3 regions of the Halomonas sp. ATBC28 genome follow, and region 1 is predicted to be linked to each of the others. Evidence: predicted binding sites of a transcription regulator. Region 1 holds the regulator's gene; each other region holds the start of a gene.
The links. The regulator FliA, encoded in region 1, starts transcription of late flagellar genes. The targets are predictions, from matches to a motif close to CTAAAGTTNNNNNNNNNNCNGCCGATA.
Positions count from the first base shown of each region.

Region 2: the regulator FliA is predicted to act here: its motif matches at 1,568-1,594, upstream of E0L35_RS20380 (DUF4019 domain-containing protein).
Region 3: the regulator FliA is predicted to act here: its motif matches at 1,167-1,193, upstream of fliD (flagellar filament capping protein FliD).

Region 1 covers NZ_VCQL01000021.1:28,673-30,944, reverse strand. Annotated here, with positions in the region: gene E0L35_RS20480 (hypothetical protein) at 1-571, shown strand, start outside; gene flhF (flagellar biosynthesis protein FlhF) at 1-2, shown strand, start outside; gene E0L35_RS20475 (flagellar protein FlhE) at 597-1,028, shown strand; gene E0L35_RS20470 (RNA polymerase sigma factor FliA) at 1,055-1,756, shown strand; gene E0L35_RS20465 (MotA/TolQ/ExbB proton channel family protein) at 1,797-2,272, shown strand, end outside.
Region 2 covers NZ_VCQL01000020.1:86,828-89,099, forward strand. Annotated here, with positions in the region: gene E0L35_RS20375 (nodulation protein NfeD) at 1-895, opposite strand, end outside; gene E0L35_RS20380 (DUF4019 domain-containing protein) at 1,103-1,510, opposite strand; gene E0L35_RS20385 (class I SAM-dependent methyltransferase) at 1,715-2,272, shown strand, end outside.
Region 3 covers NZ_VCQL01000001.1:369,034-371,305, forward strand. Annotated here, with positions in the region: gene fliD (flagellar filament capping protein FliD) at 1-1,064, shown strand, start outside; gene fliD (flagellar filament capping protein FliD) at 1,277-2,272, shown strand, end outside.

The sequences.
Region 1 (2,272 bases):
GAGCGAACAGGATCAAGCATCGGGTCTACGCAAGTGGGCAAACCTGCAGCGCCAACAGCAGCAAGCTGAGGGTACAGTTGATGTTGCGGCGGCAGAACACGTGCCGGAATCTGAACAGCCTAGCTCTCTGTTAAAGCCGACAACTGCAGCGGTGGAAGAGCCAGCAACGGTGGTAGCGCACCGGCCCAAAATTCCGCTTATTGTGGTCGGACTACCGGGTAGTGGTGCAGCCCAGGTGAACAAGGTTAAAGCACGATTAGGGCAGTGGTCGACGTTAGGTCGAAGCTGGGCCGGTGATCCTGAGGATTGGGATATTCATATCGTCATGGCCGAAACGGCCGACCTAGCCCAACTTTGCGATCAATACAGCCGTTGGGCACTGTGGATCAGTAGCGATGCCGATACCTTTGCTTCCATGTTCCGTACCTTGCGTCAACTACATGAGCGTGGCGGGCCGCGCCGTTTGCTGGCGCTCCACGAGCCGCACTTGCCGCGTCAAGGGTTGCTCAATAACTTGCGTGAGGCAGCTGATTACTACTTAAATATGGAGCTGTTGGTACTTGCACGATGAGCGCACTCTGCCGAGGAGACCAAGCATGCTAAGCTGGCTATTAAGAGGGAGACTGCTACTGAGCCCAGTACTGCTGACAGGGTGTCTACTAGCAGGGGTAACGGGAAACGCCCAGGCGACACCCGGTAGCTGGAGCAGCCAGATACCAGGTCTGATGGTAGCGATGAGTGATCGGTCAAGCGCTAGCCAAAACGCTACCCCACCTGCTGCTGCTAACAATGTGGAGTCAGCACAGCTCGGGCGTATTCATTGGCAGTTTCAATATCCCCCTGGTGCGTTATTAAACGCTTGGCTGTGCCATCCTGAGCAGTGCGTTGCGTTAGCTGGCATGCGGGGGACTACCACTGCCCTGGCGGGGTTTGCCGCGGATGCGCCGTTGCATTTTCGCTTCGCTTTACGTCCGGGGCAGCGGCCTGTTCGTGTCCAGGGGCTGCAAATGATTGTGAACTATCAGTGAAGGCTGGATAGACGCGAGGCGAGAGGATGTACACAGCACAAGGCAGGATCAAACAGAGTGAGCTGTTGACGCAATACATGCCACTGGTACGACGTCAGGCCTTGACGCTTCAGGTCCGTTTGCCAGCCAGTATTGAGCTCGACGACCTTATTCAAGCCGGGATGGTAGGGCTGCTGGAAGCGCTGGGGCGCTTCGATGCCACCCAGGGGGCAACGTTCGCGACGTTTGCCAGTCAGCGTATTCGCGGTGCAATGATGGATGAATTACGTACCCGCGACTGGTTGCCCCGCAGCGTGCGCCGCTCAGCGCGAGCGGTTGACAGTGCCGTTCGTCAATTAGAGCAACAGCTCGGACGGGCACCAGAAGAGAACGAAATCGCCCAACACCTTGAAATGCCGTTGAGTGAGTATCAGCAGCTCCTCAACGACACCAACAGTGGTCAACTGTTGCCGTTTGAAGAGCTGGTGGCCGACGGTGGCGAGCCTAGCAATAATGAATTGGCTAATTCACCGTTCGAGCAGTTGCTAGACGGCCAGCAACGACAAACGTTGATTGAGGCAATTGAAGCGCTGCCAGAGCGTGAAAAGCTGCTAATGGCGCTGTACTACCAAGAAGAACTCAACCTTAAGGAAGTAGGGGCTGTGTTGGGCGTCACGGAGTCACGCGTTTCACAACTGCACAGCCAAGCCGTCAGCCGCTTACGCGCGCGTTTACACGACTCGGCATAACACCTCTTTTTACTCACTTGTGACCGGCAAGGAGCCGTGGATGAACCCTTCGACGCTGATAGGCATATTTGCCAGCATACTACTGTTGGTGAGCGTGCTGTTTTTCACCGCAGAGTCCCCTGAAAGTTTTATCAATTTGCCGGGTTTGGCCATTGTGGTGACCGGTACCCTAGCGGCAACCTTTATCAGCTATCCGCTGAAAGAGGTGCTCCGCGTCGTACGGTTGGTGGGCTTGGTATTCCGGCGCGAAAATACCTATATGCGTGACGATATCCGCGAATTGGTGGATATGTCGCGACTCTGGTTTAAGGGCGATGTACGTGCGGTCGAGCGCGAGTTGGAGCATACCCGAAACCCGTTTTTGCGTACCGGGATCCAACTGGTCATTGCCAACACCAAAGAGGATGAAATTTTTGACATGCTGCGTTGGCGCATTGCCCGTCTTAAAGCGCGTGAGCATGCCGAGGCACAAATATTCCGTACCATGGCCACCTACGCACCCGCATTTGGCATGAT
Region 2 (2,272 bases), on a different contig from region 1:
GGCAAATCACGCCAATGGTGCCGGGAAACAAGCTGCCTGGACTGGCAAGCTCGAAAACCAGCCCGTAGAAGCCGATGATCATCAAAAAGAAGGCGATGTTGGGGTTGGTAATCAGCGACAGCACCTGGGTGCGCCAATCCGGATCGAAGCGCTCGATAGTGAGGTCGGCGGTCTCGAGGGTGGCATCACCGCTTTGCATAACCACGCTCATGCCATCGATCTGTTCAAGTAGATCGGTGAGATCGCGCGCCACCACTTCGATGACGTTCTGCTCCAGCGCCTCGCTGGCGGTGAGGTTGACGGCATCACGCACCGCGTCTTCTGCCCAATCGGCATTGCGATCATGGCGTTCCGCCAGGCTGCGGATAAAGCTCACCGCGTCTTCCATCACCTTGCGTTCCATGGCGCTACCCTCGCCTTCCGACTCGTCAGCCGCGCTGTCATCGTCGTCTTCATTGCTGCCGGGCAGCCCGCCGCCCATCTGAATGGGCGTGGCCGAACCGAGATGCGTCGAGGGGGCCATGGCGGCCACATGGCTGCCGTAAAGCAGATAGGTGCCCGCGCTTGCCGCGCGCGCACCGCTGGGGGATACGTACATGACGACGGGGACATCAGCGTTGAGCATCTCGCGAATCATGTCGCGGGTAGTGTCGACCAGTCCGCCGGGGGTATCGAGCTCGACGATCACCACTTCGCTGCCCTGCTCGCGGGCTTTATCCAAGCCGCGCTCGAAGTAATCCTTGGTCGCCGGGCCGATCGCGCCTTCGATATTGAGCACCAGCGCGCTGGACGACGAGGACTGTGCCATGGCCTGCCAGGTCAACGACATGGTCGCCATTAGCAAACCGGCAACTATCAACCAGAGCCAGTGCGGTTTGAGAGAAAGGGTTTGCATACCCGCTCCTCGCATTCAACGCCTGAACATTCCCCTCTGAATCTGAAGCTTATCCATAGCAACATACACAAGGCTATCTACTCAACGTAGCACCCACTTTGAGCTTCGTCATGAACAACGTGAAGGCAAGCTTCGTGGGTAAAAAGAGCCTGAACCAAGTTAGCGATTTTGAAGGCCAGAGGTGGTCGAAATATTTTGAGGAATCGGTTAGTTCAAGTAATAACCACTCACTTTCCACGTCCCCTCTTCCAAGTGAGGGGTGATGGTTTCCGTAATCTGCGGCCTGTTTTCAAAACTTGTTTGGAACGTCAAAACCGCGTAGTCATCTCTTGGAGCCCCTGGCATAGAGGTTTCGCGAACGACGCTTACTTGCCGACGGGACTGGACCGCACCAAAGTCACGGCGCGCTGCACCAATCGTCCGTTCTAACATGTGCGGTGAAAGCGGCTTTTTTAGTAATGAAGACGAAGTTTCCCATGCCTGCTCATACTGACCGCTATCGATGGCTTCTAGCCACGCCAACGCCGCCGCCTCTGCATCACTGCTGTTTGCATGAGCTTGGGAGGATAGCGAGAGAAACAAGGTGGCAAAGATAAAGATCAGGTTTTTGGGCATAGCGGGGTCTCTTGGCATTTAACAACGACCAGAGAAATCTTCATGGCCTTTGCTATATATCGGTAAACGTCAGGATTTCTTTAGGGTCCCAGAAGGTATTTGATGAACACCAACGCTCCTAGCTATGGCTCTGCTTCTCAAACCCTACCCGCTCGTTTACTATGCGCCACCCACAATCTTTCAGTTGCCACTATTTAGGTCACCATGCCCGTCAACGCCCTCTATACCGACCTTTCTGGCTACTACGATTTGATGTGCGTAGATATTGACTATCAAGCGCAAAGTCACGCCATTCGCAGGCTGCATCAGATTTTCGGTAACGGCGGAACGGCACACCTAGATTTAGCCTGTGGCACCGGCCCACATGTGCGCCATTTCATTGATCTTGGATACGCCAGCAGCGGGTTGGATATCAACCAACCCATGCTGGATATCGCCGCCACACGCTGCCCAGAAGCGCTCTTCACGTTGCAAGACATGAGCGACTTCAAAGCCAACGAACCTCAAGACTTAATCACCTGTTTTTTATACTCAATCCACTACAGCGATGGCATTGAAAAGCTCAAAGCGTGTATATCCAGTGTTTATCGTGCACTCAAGTCTGATGGCATTTTCTGTTTTAACGCCGTCGATAAAGACAAAATCGATAACGCTTTATCTGTTAAACACAGCGCCAAACAAGAAAGCGATTTATTCACGTTCCGCTCGGGATGGCACTACAGTGGTCAGGGTGAAAAGCAGTCGCTTAGACTCAGCATTGAA
Region 3 (2,272 bases), on a different contig from region 1:
TTGACACTCTAGCCACTCGCGGCACACTTGCTTCAGACGGGGTGACAGCCGCCGATGAGGCAATCACAGCTGGCCAAAAATTAACCCTGAACTTTGCTGATGGTTCCACTCAAGAGGTCGATATAGCGTCAGGCAGCACTCTGGAAGATATTCGCGATACAATTAACGCCACTGAAGGCGCTGGCGTGAACGCGACTATTGTTAATGATGGTACCAATTTCCGCCTTGCACTTAGTTCGAGCGAAACCGGCGCAGATGCCTCTATTGCTGATTTCAGTTTTGACGGTACTGCCCCGTTTACTGCCGATACCGCTAATACGCTGCAAAGTGGTACTGACGCAGCGCTTACCGTTAACGGCATTGATATCACCAGCTCCACTAATCAGGTTGAAGGCGCTATCCAGGGCGTAACGCTGAACCTTCAAGAAGAGGGCGAGAGTACTGTTAAAGTAGAGCAGGATACGCTGAAGGTTCGCGAAGCAGTAACGGGTTTTGTAAATGCTTACAACGATCTTAAAGACAAAATTGGCGATCTAACCAGTTTCAATGCCGATACTAGCGAGGCGGGTGAGCTGTTGGGCGATAGCGTTGTACGCACTGTCGAATCGCGCTTGCGTAGCGTGTTGGGTGGGGCTGTTGAGGGCGAGGTCTCCATTCTCAGTGATATCGGCATTTCGCATAAGTACGATAGTGAGCTTGGGTATAGCAAGCTTGAAATCGACGGAGATAAACTAGACGATGCCATCACCAACAACCAAGAAGCACTTTCAACCTTCTTCGCAGGCGATACGGATGATGCGGGAATGGCGGGGCAAATTAATACCACTGTTGAGCAATTGCTTAGCTCCAATGGCCGAGTGGAAGGTGCAATTACTGGGGCGGAAAGTCTCAAAGCATCGCTTGTAGAGCAATATACCCGTATGGAACAATCAATTGAGCAAACGATTTCTCGTTATCGAGCCCAGTTTGGTCAGTTAGATGGCATGATTGCGCAAATGAACCAGACCAGTAGCTATCTTACGCAGCAGTTTGATGCCTTGGATGCACAGCTAGGCCGTGATTGATACCTAACCAACGGCTAGTGGCCATTACAAAACGCCTGCGCTATTGAAGCAGGCGTTTTTATTGATAAGTATAAAATAACTAAGTTAGCGGAAGAAAAGGCGCTAAAGCTGCCCTCTTTTTGGCCGATAAATCTATTACTAAAATTTTTGCGCTAGCTCTAAGTGGTAAGCGCACCCGATTGGTTTAGCCTTTTGCACTGAGGACCCCCTGCATGGCGACGATAACCTCCCTAGGCGTTGGTTCTGGTCTTGACTTGACCGGCCTGCTGGATCAACTACAAGAAGCAGAGCGTGGCAAGCTCGCTCCTATCACCCAGCAAAAAAAAGACCAGCAAGCCAAAATCTCCGCTTATGGTCAGTTACAGAGTTCACTGAACGCGTTTCAAGATTCAGTGGCAAAAATAAATGACCCTAAGCTCTACCAAAGCCTTTCCGCCAATGTGCGTGGTGATACGATTAAAGCCACTACCACGGCGGATGCGTTGCCGGGTAGTTACCGTGTAGAAGTCAGCCAACTGGCGACTTCAGGCACGATTGCTTCCGGTCGGGTAAACGAGAAAGATCAGATTCTCGACTTGCAAGGCGCTACTAAGCTCAAGCTTACCTTTGGCAGCGGTGACTCAGTGGATATTGCCATCGCTGCCGATAGCACGCTCAATAGCATCCGTGATGCAATCAACGCCGATAAAGCGTCAGGCGTAAATGCAACCATCATTAATGATGGTACAGGTTATCGGCTGGCACTAAGTTCTAAAGCCACTGGCGTGGAGGCCTCGATCGATAGTTTTAGCTTTGCAGATGGCGCAGATGTAGCCGTAACCGGCCCATTCGCTGAAGCAACAGAGATAGGTGCTAAGCGCCAGGGTCAAGATGCGGTGCTAACCGTTAATGGTATAGCGATTAGCAGTGCTAAGAACCAAATCGAAGGCGCTATTCAAGGTGTAACGCTCAACCTTGCTGAACTGAGTATCGCGGAAGGTGAAACGGCCTCCAGCACGGTAAACATCGAGCGAGATACACTAAAACAGCGTGAAGCGATTAACGGCTTTGTCAAAGCGTTTAATGACTTAAAAGGCACCATCGGCACATTGACAGCATTTAATGCCGAAAGTGACACCGTGGGTAAGCTATTAGGCGACAGCGCCGTGCGCACCATCGAGACACGCCTGCGTAGCGCACTGACCAGCGGTGAAGAAGGAGGCGAGTTA